Regions from separate parts of the Micromonospora sp. NPDC048898 genome, predicted to be linked through region 2. Evidence: riboswitches for the same ligand, from Rfam matches in the RefSeq annotation. Region 2 holds a riboswitch; each other region holds the start of a gene.
The links. Region 2 has a riboswitch for cyclic di-AMP ahead of ACGFIQ_RS32540 (C39 family peptidase). Riboswitches for the same ligand answer to the same signal wherever they lie in the genome.
Positions count from the first base shown of each region.

Region 1: another riboswitch for cyclic di-AMP. It lies ahead of ACGFIQ_RS15270 (NlpC/P60 family protein); the one in region 2 lies ahead of ACGFIQ_RS32540 (C39 family peptidase).
Region 3: another riboswitch for cyclic di-AMP. It lies ahead of ACGFIQ_RS34415 (coiled-coil domain-containing protein); the one in region 2 lies ahead of ACGFIQ_RS32540 (C39 family peptidase).

Region 1 covers NZ_JBICUF010000004.1:468,464-473,248, reverse strand. Annotated here, with positions in the region: gene ACGFIQ_RS15280 (NlpC/P60 family protein) at 1-77, shown strand, start outside; gene ACGFIQ_RS15275 (N-acetylmuramoyl-L-alanine amidase) at 136-2,142, opposite strand; cyclic di-AMP (ydaO/yuaA leader) riboswitch at 2,377-2,512, shown strand; gene ACGFIQ_RS15270 (NlpC/P60 family protein) at 2,579-3,565, shown strand; gene dcd (dCTP deaminase) at 3,626-4,204, opposite strand; gene ACGFIQ_RS15260 (pyridoxamine 5'-phosphate oxidase family protein) at 4,304-4,785, shown strand, end outside.
Region 2 covers NZ_JBICUF010000020.1:85,471-90,255, reverse strand. Annotated here, with positions in the region: gene ACGFIQ_RS32555 (acyltransferase family protein) at 40-1,254, shown strand; gene ACGFIQ_RS32550 (hypothetical protein) at 1,347-1,730, shown strand; gene ACGFIQ_RS32545 (hypothetical protein) at 1,865-2,653, shown strand; cyclic di-AMP (ydaO/yuaA leader) riboswitch at 2,920-3,061, shown strand; gene ACGFIQ_RS32540 (C39 family peptidase) at 3,294-4,136, shown strand; gene ACGFIQ_RS32535 (alpha/beta fold hydrolase) at 4,269-4,785, shown strand, end outside.
Region 3 covers NZ_JBICUF010000026.1:305-5,089, forward strand. Annotated here, with positions in the region: gene ACGFIQ_RS34410 (hypothetical protein) at 1-407, opposite strand, end outside; gene ACGFIQ_RS34415 (coiled-coil domain-containing protein) at 646-1,716, opposite strand; cyclic di-AMP (ydaO/yuaA leader) riboswitch at 1,722-1,853, opposite strand; gene ACGFIQ_RS34420 (cation diffusion facilitator family transporter) at 1,966-2,883, opposite strand; gene ACGFIQ_RS34425 (HelD family protein) at 2,991-4,785, opposite strand, start outside.

The sequences.
Region 1 (4,785 bases), on a different contig from region 2:
CGCCACGAGCCGGTAAACCGGTGTCGGTGTCCAGCATCAACACCATGCCCGTCGCCGGGTTCCGCAGACCTGGCTGATCCACCTCGCGCGACACGACGGCCCCCGGTCACCGCGACCGGGGGCCGTCGTGGTTCTTCAACGGGGCGCACCCACCGAAGACGGCAGGAGCTGCACGTCGGCCAGGTCGACGTACATGATGCGGTGGCCGAACTGGATCTGCGCGTACCGGTTCTTGCCGCGGATCACCGTCCAGTCGCCGGGCGAGGAGCCGTCGAACGTGCTGGCCCGGTAGTACTCGCCCGGCAGCACTTCGCCGACGGCGTACCGCTGCCCGGCGGGCAGGGTGTACTGCAGCGGCGAGATCGCCTGGTAGGGCACCCCTGCCGGGTAGGCGGCCTGCTCCGGGTAGGCGCGTCCGTAGACCGGGACGGTGGCCCGACCGGGCTTCGGGGTGGCCACCACGCCGACGGTCCAGCTGGCGGTGGGCGCGGACGCCGGGTTGTGGAACCACGCCCGCTGTCCGAGGTACCAGATCGCCGTCCAGTCGCCCTGCCGGCCGGCAAGCGCGTACGTCTGACCGGCGGAGGCACGGGCACCGTGGTCCGACACCTCCATCGTGTTGGGGGTGCCGTCGGGGCGGAGTGCGATGTCGTTGACGAGCGGCGCGTCCGCGGCCGGCGCGGAGCGCAGCACCACCGCCGAGGAGCCGCGTGGCGCGCACGGCACACCGGCGGTGACGCAGCCGACGAACGCCGGCTGGTTGGTGGCGAAGTCCGGGTCGATCCGGACCAGACCGGTGGCCGGGGTGCCGGTGTCCAGCCGGGGCGCGTGCAGCAGCGTGAAGTAGTGCGTCCAGTCCCAGTACGGGCCGGTGTCCCAGTGCATCCCCCGGACGTTCGCGGCGACGGTGCCGGGCACGTTGTCGTGACCGATGATGTGCTGGCGGTCCAGTGGGACGCCGAGCCGCAGCGCGAGGTGCCGGACCAGCTTCGCCGAGGCCCGGTACATGGCCTCGGTGTACCAGGTGCCCTGCGCCGCGAAGCCCTCGTGCTCCAGCCCGACCGCCTTGGCGTTGACGTACCAGTTGCCGGCGTGCCAGGCGACATCCTTGGTCTGCACGTGCTGGGCGACGTGCCCGTCCACCGAGCGCAGCGTGTAGTGCCAGCTCAGGTAGGTCGGGTCCTGGACGAGTCGCAGGGTCGTCGCCCAACTCCCCTCGGTGTCGTGGATGACGATGTACTCGACCTTCTGCCGGGCGGGCCGGTCGGACAGGTCGTGGTTGCCGTAGTCCCCGTCGCCGAACGCCTCGTAGGGCGCCGGGATCCACTCGCAGGAGATGGTGCGGGGGCACTCCAGCCCGTCCGGGCGGGCGAGCCGGCGTAGACCCAGCCGGTCCAGCCAGGAACGCTCCGGGCGGATCGTCCGGGCCGGCAGCGTGATCCGGGCTCCGTCGTCGGTCGTCCGCGACTCGCCGGTGCCGATGGTGGTGAAGACCTCGTCGGCGAAGGCCGCCGCGGCGTCGGCGGTGTCCGCGCCGGCGTAGCGGGCCACCGCGCCGTACCAGGTGGCCGGGTCGGTGCCGGCACCGACCGGCGCGCCCAACTCCCGCTGGTACGAGGCCAACAGCGCCGCGCCGCCCCGGATGTTGACGCCGACGTCGGTCCGCAGCGAGTCGGGGGCCGCGCCGGTCAGCGCGGCGGCGGCGTCCACGGTCTGCAACGCGGCTGCCGATGGTGCCGGGTCCGCCGGACGAGGCGCGGGTGCCAGCGCGGTACGGGAGTCGTCGCCGCGCGGATCCTCGGTGCCGGTGCCGGTGCCGGTGCCGGTGTCGGTGTCGGTGTCGTGGTGGCCGGCTACGGGCAGGGCGGCCACGTGTCGGGCGTCGGTCAGGTGCATCGGGCCGTAACCGCCGCTGGTGCTGGGTGTGCCGGCGTTGCTGTCCCAGCGGGACTCCAGGTAGGAGACGCCGAGCAGCACGTCGGTCGGTACGCCGAACTCGGCCGCCGCGGCGGCGTACTGCTGCTGACGGTCGCCGGTGGGTACGGCGGTGGCGTTGGCGGGTAGCGGTACCGCGGTCGCGGCGGCGACCACGGCGGCGGCGAGCAGTGCGCGCCGGCCGGGGGACAGGGTTGGATGGTGCATCGAACCCCCTAGATTCCACGGGTGCAGGTCAGGTCACCTTCGCGCCGTCCGGGAGCCCGCGTCAATACCTTTCTATGTGTCGACCCACTTGGAAAGAAATCTTCACGTCCGGTCGGTGCGCCTCTCGGATCGGTACGGAGTGTCACGGCCGCGCGGGTTGCGGAGTGGTAACGAGCGTCTCTACTCTGGTCTTTCGTCGGCCCGATAGCAGCTCCGCCCAGCCCGGGCGGTAACGGACCGACACCGCCGAGTCGTTTCCGAACGAACCGGGGACCCAAGTCCCCCGGGGTGAATCCGCAGCCATTGCGGTAGGGCGCCGACTTCCCGCCCGAACCCGTCAGCTAACCCGGTAGGCGGTCAGGAAGAAGGAGTACGGAACCCGGTGGCACTCCATGCCCCGCGGCCGTCGTCCGAGCGGTCGGCAGCAGCCGGCCCCATGTCGATCGCGCCGCGCCCACGCTGGTCCCGCTTCACCACCGCGCTCGCTGCCCTGGCCGGCGTCGCCGTCGTCCTGACCGGCAGCGCCACGGCGGCCCACGCCGACCCGTCCGTCGCCGAGATCGAGCGCCAGATCGACGCCGACTGGAACAAACTCGAACCGATCATCGAACAGCACAACGCCACCCGGATCGACCTCGCCGCCAAGCGCAGGCAGGCCGGCGCGCTGGCCGCCCGGATCGCCCCGCTGGAGCGCCAGGTCGACGCCGCGATGGACAAGGTCAGTGCCCTGGCGGTGCGCGCGTACAAGGGCGAGAACGTGCTGACCGTCAACGCCGTGCTGGGCAGCCGGTCGCCCAGCGAGGTGGTCGGGCAGCTCGAGATGCTCGACCGCTTCGCGCACAACCAGCAGCAGGACGTCCGCGAGGTGGCCGACCTGCGCGACCAGTTGGCCGGGCAGAAGGCGCCGCTCGATGCGATGGTGGCCCAACTGACCCGCACCGAGGCTCAGCTGGCGGCGAAGAAGAAGCAGATCAACGAGGAGATCGACAAGCTGCAGAAGCTGCGCCTCAAGGTGTACGGCAGCGGTGGCGGCGGTCCGCTGCGCCCGGCGCCCTGCCCTGCCAGCTATCCCGGTGGCGCCGCCGGCACGGCGGTCAAGTTCGCCTGCGCGCAGATCGGCAAGCCCTACGTCTGGGGTGCCGAGGGCCCGAACTCGTACGACTGCTCGGGGCTGATGCTGGCCGCCTGGGCGAAGGCCGGTGTGTCACTGCCGCACAACGCCGCCGCCCAGAGCCGCGCCACCAAGGACGTCAGCAAGCCCGACCTGCGCCCCGGTGACCTGGTCTTCTACTACAGCGACATCCACCACGTCGGCATGTACGTCGGTGGCGGCTGGGTGGTGCACGCCTCGCAGGCCGGCGAGCCGGTCAAGATGAAGAGGGCCGACGACGGTCAGGTCCACAGCTACGGCCGTCCCGGCTGATCAGTGCGCTGACCGGGGGCCCGTCGCGATTCGTCGCGGCGGGCCCCCGTCGTCCGGGGTTCAGCGGGTGGGCCAGGTGCGCCAGTGCTGCCAGGCGCGACTCGGCGTCGGCCCCCGCTGCCCCTGGTAGCGCGAGCCGTAGACCGCCGAGCCGTAGGGGTGCTCGGCCGGCGAGGAGAGCCGGAAGATGCAGAGCTGCCCGATCTTCATGCCCGGCCAGAGGGTGATCGGCAGGTTCGCCACGTTCGACAGCTCCAGCGTGACGTGACCGGAGAAGCCGGGGTCGATGAAACCGGCGGTGGAGTGCGTGAGCAGCCCCAGCCGGCCCAGCGAACTCTTGCCCTCCAGCCGACCGGCGAGCTGGTCACCCAGCGAGATGACCTCCAACGTCGAGGCGAGCACGAACTCCCCGGGGTGCAGCACGAACGGCTCCCCGTCGGGCACCTCGATCGCCGACGTCAGGTCGTCCTGCTGCATCGCCGGGTCGATGTGGGTGTAGAGATGGTTGTTGAACACCCGGAACAGCCGGTCCAGTCGTACGTCGATGCTGGAAGGTTGGACCAGGGTGGGCTCGAACGGCTCCAGGCCCAGCGTGCCGGCCTTGATCTCGGAGACCAGGTCGCGGTCGGAGAGCAGCATCGGACCACCATAGCGGCGGCCCGAAAACCCACCGGATTCGGTGCCGATGACCAGCGCGTCGAGGTCGCTGCTCGTACATTTGTTCGATAGGATGCTCGCATGGCTTCCTGGTCCGAATTCGCCGCCGACGAGCCCCGCCTCGCCGACGGGATCCGCGTTCTCCTCCAGCAGTACGGGCCGGGCTTCGGCTACCTGGCCACGGTCCGTGCCGACGGCGGGCCCCGGGTCCATCCGGTCTCCCCGGTCATCACCGACGAGGGTCTGTTCTGCTTCGTCATCGACTCTCCGAAGCGCCGTGACCTCGAACGCGACGGCCGCTACGCGCTGCACTCGTTCCCCTCGGAGGAGAGCGACGACGAGGCGTACGTGGCGGGGCGTGCCCGTCCGGTGACCGATCCGGTCCGGCTGGCGCAACTGGCGCAGAGCGCCCGCGCCGAGCCGCAGGTCGACTGGAGGCTCTTCGAGTTCACCGTCGACGTGGCGATGCTCACCCGCCGCGAGCAGCACCTCGCGGGCGTTCCCGGCCTCACGCCGGGCCGTCCGGCCGTCCGGGTCTGGCTCGACCCGCACGCCCCGACGGC
Region 2 (4,785 bases):
GAACGTGCTGGTGACCCTGCCAAGCCTCGGTATCCCCGCATGACGAGCGTCGACGCGGTGTCCACGGCCCGGCCCGGCCACGCGCCGGCCCGGCTGCCCTCGCTGACCGGGCTGCGGTGGATCGCCGCGTTGCTGGTCTTCGGTTTCCACGCGGGCACCATGCGGATCATCGCCGAACCGGACTACAAGGCCGTGGTCGACAAGCTGTTCAGCCTCGGCCTGTCCGGGGTGCAGTTCTTCTTCATCCTCAGTGGGTTCGTGCTGGTCTGGTCGGCGCGCGAGGGCGACTCCCGGCGCACCTTCTGGCGGCGGCGGGTTGCCAAGATCTACCCCAACCACCTGGTGCTGTTCGGGGCGACGGTGCTTGTCGCCTGGTGGTTCGCCGACCCGGTCCTGCCGGCGGCCGCGTTGGAGAACGTGCTGCTGTTGCAGGCCTGGGACCCCCGGCCGGGCTGGTTCTACAGCATCAACACCGTGAGCTGGTCGCTGTCCTGCGAGTTCTTCTTCTACCTGTGTCTGCCGCTGGTGCTGCCGTTCCTGCGCCGGGCCCGGCCGAAGCTGCTCGTGGTGCTGATCGTCGCGCTGCCCCTGCTGATCCTCGCGCTCTGGCCGGCCCAGCACCTGGTGCCGGAGGTGAGCCGGTGGTGGTTCACCCAGATCTTCCCGCCGGTACGGTCGCTGGAGTTCTGGTTGGGCGCGGTGGCGGCCGAGCTGATGCGCCGGGGTCTCTGGCGTGGCCCGGGGCTGGCCTGGGCCAGCCTGATCTTCGTGGGCGTCTGGGCGGTGGCCGCACAGTGGATCCCCGCGGAGCTGTGGACCACGCTGCTCGCGGTCGCGTACCTGCTGGTGATCGCCGCCGCGGCGGACGCGGACGTGCGCGGCCGGCGGTCGCCGTGGCGGTCCCGGCCGCTGGTCTGGCTCGGCGAGGTCTCGTTCGCCTTCTACCTGGTCCACGTGCTGGTGATGACCAGCGTGCTGCGCTTCAGCGGTGACTGGGGGACCGGCTTCCCGGGCTGGCGCGGCCCGGCCGTGGTGCTCGGTTTCCTGCTGGTGAACCTGATCCTCGCCGGGTTGCTGCACCGCTTCGTCGAGACCCCGATGATGCGCCGGCTCGCACCGCGCCGTCCGGCCCGACAGGTGTCCGTGCCCGGACAACGCACAGCCGCGACCCAGGCCGCCGACGCCGACCGGACCGGCCGCACCGGTGGGCCCGACCAGACCGACAGTCGATCAACGTACGCGGACACCCGCTGACACCGTCCACCCAGGTCAGCGTGTCGGCGCGGCGTGCGCCGACACGCCCGTGGTCGATGCGGCAGGCGCCGGTGCGACGGTAGCGTGGGGACGTGCTTCCGGTCGCGTTCACCTGTCCGCTGTGGTGGGTGGCGCGCTGGGCGACACGGGTGCTGACCAGCCTCGCCGTCGTCGCGGCCCTGGCGCTCGGCGCAGGTCCGGCCTCGGCCGCCGTGCCACCGTCGCACCCGACCGCCGCGTCGGGCGTGAGCGCCGCGTCGGGCGTGAGCGCCGCGTCGGGCGTGAGCGCCGCGCCGACCGCGGATGTCGCCGAGGAGACCTTCCCGGCCTGGTCGGTCGACGCGCCACCGGCTCTCCCCGGCGGCCTGGGCGCCATCGCGATCGGCGTGCTGCCGGTGTGCGCGAGCGGGTCCGACCGGCTGCCGCTCGTCGACGGTCTGCACAGCTGGCCGCCCCGGGGACCACCCGGGCGCTGAGCCCTCCGGGACACGCCGTCCCGTCGCCGCGCCCTGTCGACCCACCAGCTCCGCACCCCGCCGATCCCTGGCCCGCCGTGGCCGGGCGGCCGGTGGGGCTCCCATCGCTCTGCTTCCTCCGCGAGGTGCCGCCCATGGAGACAGTCGTTTTCTACCAGTTCGTAACCGAGGTGCCGCAGGCCGCTGCCATCTGGTCGGCCCTGTTCCTGCTGGCGCTCGGCGTACTCGCCGTGCTGGTCGCCCGGCCCGAACGGGACCGGCTCACCGACGACCCGCCGCCGCCCGTCCCGACCGCCCGTGAGGTGGCCGCGGCCGACACCGTCGACAGGCACCGGTACGCCGAGGAGGTGACAGTCGCCGCGGCCGGCGCGGCCAGGACGGCCGGGCGGCGACGGGATGCCTGGCTGACGGCTCAGGACCAGGTGGAACGGGCCTGGACGCGGTACGACGAGGCGGACGCCGCCGCGCGTCGCTTCGCGGGGTCCGGGGCGCTGCCCAGCCCGGACACCCCCCGCACCCCCGCCGAGTACGCGTCCCGGGAGCGCTACCTGCACCGTGCGGCGACGGCGGCGTACTGGCGGGGCGACCTGACGATGGCGCAGCTCGGTGACGTCTTCGGGCGTCGGCGCGGCTGGGATCCCCGGCGGCACCCGGTCGAGCAGGAGGCACTGCTCAGCCGGGTGATCCGGGACGCGAGGCTGGCCGACTACCAGGCCGCGGCCACGGCGGAGCGGGCCGCCTGGCGGGATGCGGACCTGGCCGCCTCCTCGGCGCGCACCCTCGCCGCAGAGGCGGCCGCGGCGGTTGCCCGGTTGCGGCCCAGCCCGGCACCCGTGCGCCGGCTGGTGCGCGGGGTGCCCCGGCCCGCCGTCGTGGCACGCCGGCTCCCGGCCCGTGCCCTTCGCGCCCGATCCGTTATGTGAGCCCGGTCACGGGATTTGCGAATCGGGCGTCCGGCACGATCGGCTCGATTTTTCCCGGGATCGTGGCCGCATTGTCGGCGGCCTGTCCGGTTGTCGACCGTAGGCGTCGCCGTAACCGGTTGTCCCATCGAGTCACGTCATCGGCAATACGCGCAGAAATTGTGGCACCAATTGAGGTTTACGCAGGTGAGGCCGGCTTGGCAGGGTGTGGATGGGCCAGTAGTGTCGTCCCGTCCGGTGCGGTAACCGATCGCAAGAGGCGACGCCGCGCCGACCCGCTCAATCGTGATCAACGAACCGGGGACCCATCAGTAAGTCCGGGGTGAATCCGCGAGCCACGGCCCGCGGTAGGGCGATCTTCCCGCCCGAATCCGTCAGCTAACCCGGTAGGCGGTGTCGGAAGGAGTTCCAAACTCGTGCAGCACCTTTCCACCCCTCGGCTGTTCCCTCGCCTCCACGGCGCAGCGGTGCCCCCGCTCATCCGTCCAGTGACGGTGAGCTGACCCCCGGGTCATCGCCTCTCCCGCCCGGCCGTGCCGGGCGTTCCCCTGAGCGGTTCACCATCCGCGGACCACGGTCCGCGCGCTGGCGCCTGCCCGGACACCGGTCGCGCCCCGGTGTGCCGCTCTCCCCCCGATCCGTGGAGGACCCCGTGAAGCACACCATGCAGCGCCAGCTCCGCCGCATCGCGACCGAGCGCCCGTACCAGATCGTCGCCGCCACCGCCGCGGCCCTGGTGCTCGCCGCCACCACCGGCACCCTGCTCACCGTCGCCGACGACGCCCCGGCCGCTCAGCGCACCGCGACCACGGTCGCCGAGATGCGCAGCGACACCACCACCACCTCCCACGGCGACGCGTCCCCGCTGGCCAGCGCCGCGCCGTCCAGTGCCGCCCCGGCCACCAGCGCCGCGGCGCCCGCCGCCAAGGCCAGCAGCAACCCGGATCTGACCCGTAAGCCGACACCGCCGAAGCCGCCCGCGACCAAGGTGCTCGACTACGAGTACGAGGCGCAGAACACGTACTACAACTGCGGCCCGGCGGCCACCCGCAACGCGCTCAGCGCCAGCGGGATCGACCGCACCCAGGAAGAACTCGCCGCCGAACTGGGCACCACCGAGATGGGCACCAACTCGGCCGAGGACACCACCCGGGCGCTCAACGCCGAGGTGAAGGGTTCCCCGTACCGGACCCGGATGTTCCCCGGCGCGCCCAGCCCGGCACAGATGGACCGGCTCCAGGCCGACGTCGTCCGGGCCATCACCGACGGCCGGGGCGTGGTGGCCAACGTCGTCGGCGACGCCACCGACACCGACGGCGGCTGGCACTCCTACGGTGGCGGTCACTACGTCGCCGTCGTGGGTTACAAGGACAACGGTCGCACCGTGCGGATCGCCGACTCGGCGAACCCGGCCGACCCGTCGTACTGGATCACCACCATCGACCTGGCCAACTGGATCACCAGCCGGGGCTACTCCGCCTGACCCGGGCACCCCGACAGCCGCGGGCGTCGTCCCCCACAAGGGGCCGACGCCCGCGGCGTCTCTCCCGCTGGCCCGGGTACGCCCCCGTCGACGACTCTCGTCCGGGACAGCGAACCGTGCGAGACTGCGGCCGTGGTGGATGAGTCGGGTGGTCACGCCGGTCGACGGCCGGTCCTGCTGCTGTTGCACGGCATGGGGACGACCGGTGACGTGTGGCTGCCCTGGGCGCCGCACCTGGAACGACACTGGCCCGGCCGGTGGCTGGCACCGGACCTCGCCGGCCACGGCTGGGCACCGCCGCTGCCGTCGTACTCCTTCGCCGGTCTCGCCCAGCGGATCGCGCAGGCACTCGCCCCCGACGACCGGCTCGTCGTGCTCGGGCACTCGCTGGGCGGCGTGGTCGGCCTCGCGTTGGCCGCGCGGGACGCCGGGATGCCTGTGGACGCCGTGGTCGGGTTCGGCATCAAGGCGCTCTGGTCACCCGCCGAGCTGGACCGCGCCGCCGAGCTCGCCGCCCGCCCGGTGAGCTGGTTCGCCAGCCGCAATGAGGCGGCCCGCCGCTACCTGCGCGTCTCCGGGCTGGCCGGCCTGCTCCCGCCGGACCACCCGGTGGTGGACGCCGGCCTTCGTCAGGTCGACGGCAGGTGGC
Region 3 (4,785 bases), on a different contig from region 2:
AGGATGGTCGATACCGCGGGCGCGATCACCAGGTCGACGCGGTCCCGTGCGGGGAGGGCGGCGCCCACCGCACCGGCGTGCCGCAGATTCGGCGTGAGCAGGAACAGCACCAGCCCGACCATCACCGTGGTGAGCACGAGCTTGGCCACCACCCAGCGATAGCGCCACAGACCCCACGGGGTGAGTAGCGCGCTGGCGACGCCGATCAGCCAGACCAGGACGCTCAACGGCGCGAACAGCACCGTGCCGACAAGCGCCGTGACCGGGTAGACCACCGCCGGGTCGGCGCCCCGCTGGACGGCGATGCCGAGCGTGAGGAGCACCAGGTCGGCACCGAGCCAGCCGAGCGAGGTGACCAGGTGCAGGGTGAGGAGCCCCTTGCGGGCGGTGGGTGGAATCCGACGCATACCGCGATGCTGCCCGCCGGCCCGTGCCGGGTCGTCCGACCGCCGACGACATCCGGGGTACGCCCGGCGACGTACCCCGGTCTGCCGACGACATCACCCGGCCTGGCGACGTAGCCGGGGCCTGGCGACGACCCGCCCTCATGATCGACACCACATCGCCAACTCCGGGGTGTCCCGTCGTCCCGGAGACCCCGGAGTTGGCGAACGAGAGTGGATCACCCCTGGACCGGGGGCGGGTCTAGTAGACCGACAGGTGGACGTGGTTGGTGTGGTCGGTGGACGGGGTGCCGCTGGCGCCGCTGTACGACTTCCACCCGCTGCTGGGCAGCCAGATCTGCCGGTACCAGATCACGTACAGCACGGCGAGCCGGTCGGCGTTGCGGATGAAGTACGCGGCCAGGTTGTTGCCGTACGTCTTGTCGCCACCGGTGGCGTTGCCGCCGAAGCCACTCGTCTGTGCGGCGAAGTCGCAGGCCCGGCCCTTCGGGTGTTCGCCGGAGCCGCTGGGGCGGTGACAGGAGACGTACCGGGTGAAGCCGGCGGCCTTGGCCTGGTTGAGCGCGTGCAGGGTGCGCGGGGTGATGCAGCCGTTGGCGGGCGTGGGGTCGTTGACGCTGCACGACTCGGATGGCCAGGAGCCGTCGGAGTTGCGCGGCGCCGCCTTCGCGTTGGCGGTGGAGGTGCCCCGGTTGGAGCTGGTGTCGGCGGTGGTCTGCGGCGGCTTGGGCGTGTTGGCGACGGTCAGGGCGCGTTCGGCCTGCTCCTTGCGCTTGGCCATCACGGTGACCTGCTTGCGTTGTTCGGTGATCTCGCCGTTGAGGGCGGCCCGGGTGCGATTGGCCTCGTCCTTGGTGGCGAGCAGGTCGCGCAGCACCCGGTCCTCGTTGGCGGCCACCGCCTCCAGGGCGGCGGCCCGGTCCATGAAGCCCTCCGGGCTGCTGCTGTTGAGCAGCGCCGACACCGCGCCGAGCCGGCCGGTGCGGTACGCCACGCCGGCGATCTGGCCGACCTTGCCGTCGCGCTGGGCCAGCTCGACCTCGATGGTCTTCAGCTGGGTGGCGAGCTGCTGCTGCCGCCGCACCGAGGTGTCCAGAGCGCGTTTGGCGTCCAGGTAGCCCTTGCTGGCGGCTTCGAGCTGGGCGCGCAGCGACGGGGTGCCGCCCTCCTCGTCGGTGTCGGGTGCGGCGGCGGCCCGCAGGCCGGTCGGGGGAGCGGCCGAGGCGGTGCCGGCCGGGATCGCGACGCCGAGGGCGAACATCGCGACGATCAGGGCCGCCAGTCGGGCGGCGGGTGGTCGTGCTGGTGCCACTGCGCATGTCCTTCCGTCAGCCGCCGACCGGGTTAGCTGACGGGTTCGGGACGGAAGATCCCTACCGCTGACGCGGATGCACCCCAGGAACGTGGTTCCCCGGTTCGCCTGGTTGGGCGATTAGGCGGCGACCGCCACCGGCGCCTGGAGGGCGCCGCCTGGTGGAGGCCGGGACCGAGCCTACCGGTGCCGGTGGGGCCGCTGCAGCCGATGTGACGGAAGGTGCGCAGGTCATCACGGAAACGGGTGTTACCACTCGATCGAGCCGCAGGCCCCGGTGGCGGCGCCGGGCTCGATCTGCAAGGTCGCGTGTTCGATCCGGAAGTCGTCGTGCAGGGCGGTACGCGCTGCGGTCAGCACCGCGCCGACCTCCGCGCCGGGTGCCATGGTCAGGTGCGCGGAGGCCACCTCCATGCCCGAGGTGAGCGTCCAGACGTGCAGGTCGTGCACCTCCACCACGCCGGGGACGGCGGCCAGCCGGTCGTGCACGGCGGTCACCTGGAGGTGTTCCGGGGCGGCCTGCACCAGGATGCGGACGGCGGCGCGGGCCAGCCGCCAGGTGCGCGGCAGGATGAACGCGCCGATGGCGACCGCGACCAGCGGGTCGGCCCACCACCAGTCGGTGACGGCGATGAGCAGTGCCGCGCCGATCACGCCCAGTGAGCCGAGCAGGTCGCCGAGCACCTCCAGGTAGGCGCCCTGCAGGTTGATGCTCTCCCGGGCGCCGGCGCGGAGCAGGGCGAAGGCGGCGACGTTCGCGAGCAGGCCGAGCACGGCCACCACGAGCATCGGGCCGGCGACGACCTCGTGCGGGTCGCCGAAGCGGCGGATCGCCGCGATCACCACGTAGATCGCGACGCCGGAGAGCAGGACGGAGTTGGCCAGTGCGGCGAGCACCTCGAGGCGGTAGAGCCCGAAGGTGCGCTGCGGGTCGCCGGTGGCCCGTCGGGTGGCGGTGATCGCGGCGAGCGCCATCCCGATGCCGAGCACGTCGGTGAACATGTGCCCGGCGTCGGAGAGCAGGGCGAGTGAGCCGGTGTGCAGGGCGGCCACCGCCTCGACCACCATCAGGGTGGCGAGCAGCCCGAACGCCGCCCAGAGGCGGCCCCGGTGCTGCTGTGCGGCATTGGCGACGGACCCGTGGTGGTGGTCATGACCTGCGCCCACGAGATCCACCTTCCGCTGCCGGCCGGGGCCCGGTCAAATGTATGTTCACATCGCTATGTGTGCAAGTGTCAGGTCGGCCGCTGGCCCGTGCGACGAGCGGGCACGGATCAGCCGGTCGGGTCGATGGTGGTGAGTCGCTGCGTGGCCCGGGACAGCGCCACGTACAGGGTGCGTACCCCGGCACCCGGATCCGCCCGGATCTCGCTCGGTGCGACGAGCACGACTCCGTCGTACTCCATGCCCTTGGCCTCCAGGCTGGTCACCACCTGTAGGCGCGGCGCGTCGAGCGCGGCGAGCCAACCGGCGACCTCGTCCCGGCGGGGGACCGGCGTGATCACCCCGACCGTGCCCTCCACCTCGGTCAGCAGGCCGGCGGCCGCCTGCACGGTCGTGGTCTCCAACCCCGTCGCGGGCACCACCAGCTCGACCGGATCGACCCCGGTGGAGCGCACCGCCGTCGGCAGCGGCAGGTCGGGGTAGAGCCGGCGGATCTCCGCCGCCGCCACCGCGAAGATCTCCGCGGAGTTGCGGTAGTTGGTGGTGAGCGTGAAATCGTGCCGCTTGCGTCGGCCCAGCGCCTGGTCCCGGGCCCGGTCCAACTCGTCGGGGTCGCCGGTCCACGCGGTCTGCGCGGGGTCACCCACCACCGTCCAGGAGGCCAGCCGACCCCGCCGACCGACCATCCGCCACTGCATCGGTGAGACGTCCTGCGCCTCGTCCACCACCACGTGCGCGTAGTCCCGGTAGTCCTCCGGACGCTCCCGCGCCGCCGCGCGGGCGGCCCGCTGCCGGTCGCTGGCGGTGCTCAGCTCGCGGACGCCGCCGGCCAACTGGAACGGGTCACGCCGGGCCCTGGCCGGCTGCGCCGGCTTGCCGAGCAGGGCGTCCAACTCGTCCAGCAGCGCGATGTCGGCGATGGTCAACCCGTCCGAGTCCAGGTTCCGGTACGCGGCGGTGAGCAGCCGGATCTCCGCGCCGGAGAGGATCCCCCCGGCGTACCGCCGCAGTCGGTCCGGCCGCGCCAGCCAGCCGAGCACGTGCCGCGGGTGCAGCCGGGGCCACCACGCCTTGAGGAACTCGCGGAACTCCGACCGCTCGGCGATCTCCGCCTCGAAGGTCCGCTGCTCCGGCAGTCGAACGCCCACCTCACGGGCCTGCGCCCAGAGCGCGGCGAAGATCCCGTCGAAGCCGGCCCGGCGGACCTCGTTGCGTCGGGCACCCCGGTGCAGCGCGCGGTCCCGGATCCGGTCCAGCGCCGCCCGGTCCAGCCGCAGCAACGTGCCCCGGTAGAGCAGCCGCAGCTCGCCCGGGCCGCCCGGCACCGCGTCGCGGGCCGCCCGCTCCAGCACCCGGCGCATCCGCAGCGAGCCCTTCACCGCCGCCACCTCGGGCGGGTCGGTGCGGGTGGCGCTCATTCCCGGAAACAGGGTGCCCAGCGAGTGCAGGGTCGCGGTGTCCTCACCGAGCGACGGCAGCACCGAACCGATGTACTCCACGAAGACCGACGACGGGCCGACCACCAGGATGCCGCCACCGGCGTACCGGCTGCGGTCGGAGTAGAGCAGGAAGGCGGCCCGGTGCAGCGCGACAGCGGTCTTGCCGGTGCCGGGGCCGCCCGCGACGATCGTCACCCCGGAACCGGGTGAGCGGATCGCCTCGTCCTGCTCCCGCTGGATGGTCGCCACGATGTCGCGCATGCCCCGGCCGGTGGCCTTGGACAGGGTGGCCAGCAGCGCGCCGTCGCCGACGACGGTCATCCCCTCCGGGGCGGCGTTCGGGTCCAGCAGGTCGTCCTCGATCCGGGTGACGCGCTCGGCGCGGGACTGGATCGTACGGCGACGCACCACGTCCAGCGGCTGCGCCGGAGTGGCCTGGTAGAAGGCGGCGGCGGCCGGTGCCCGC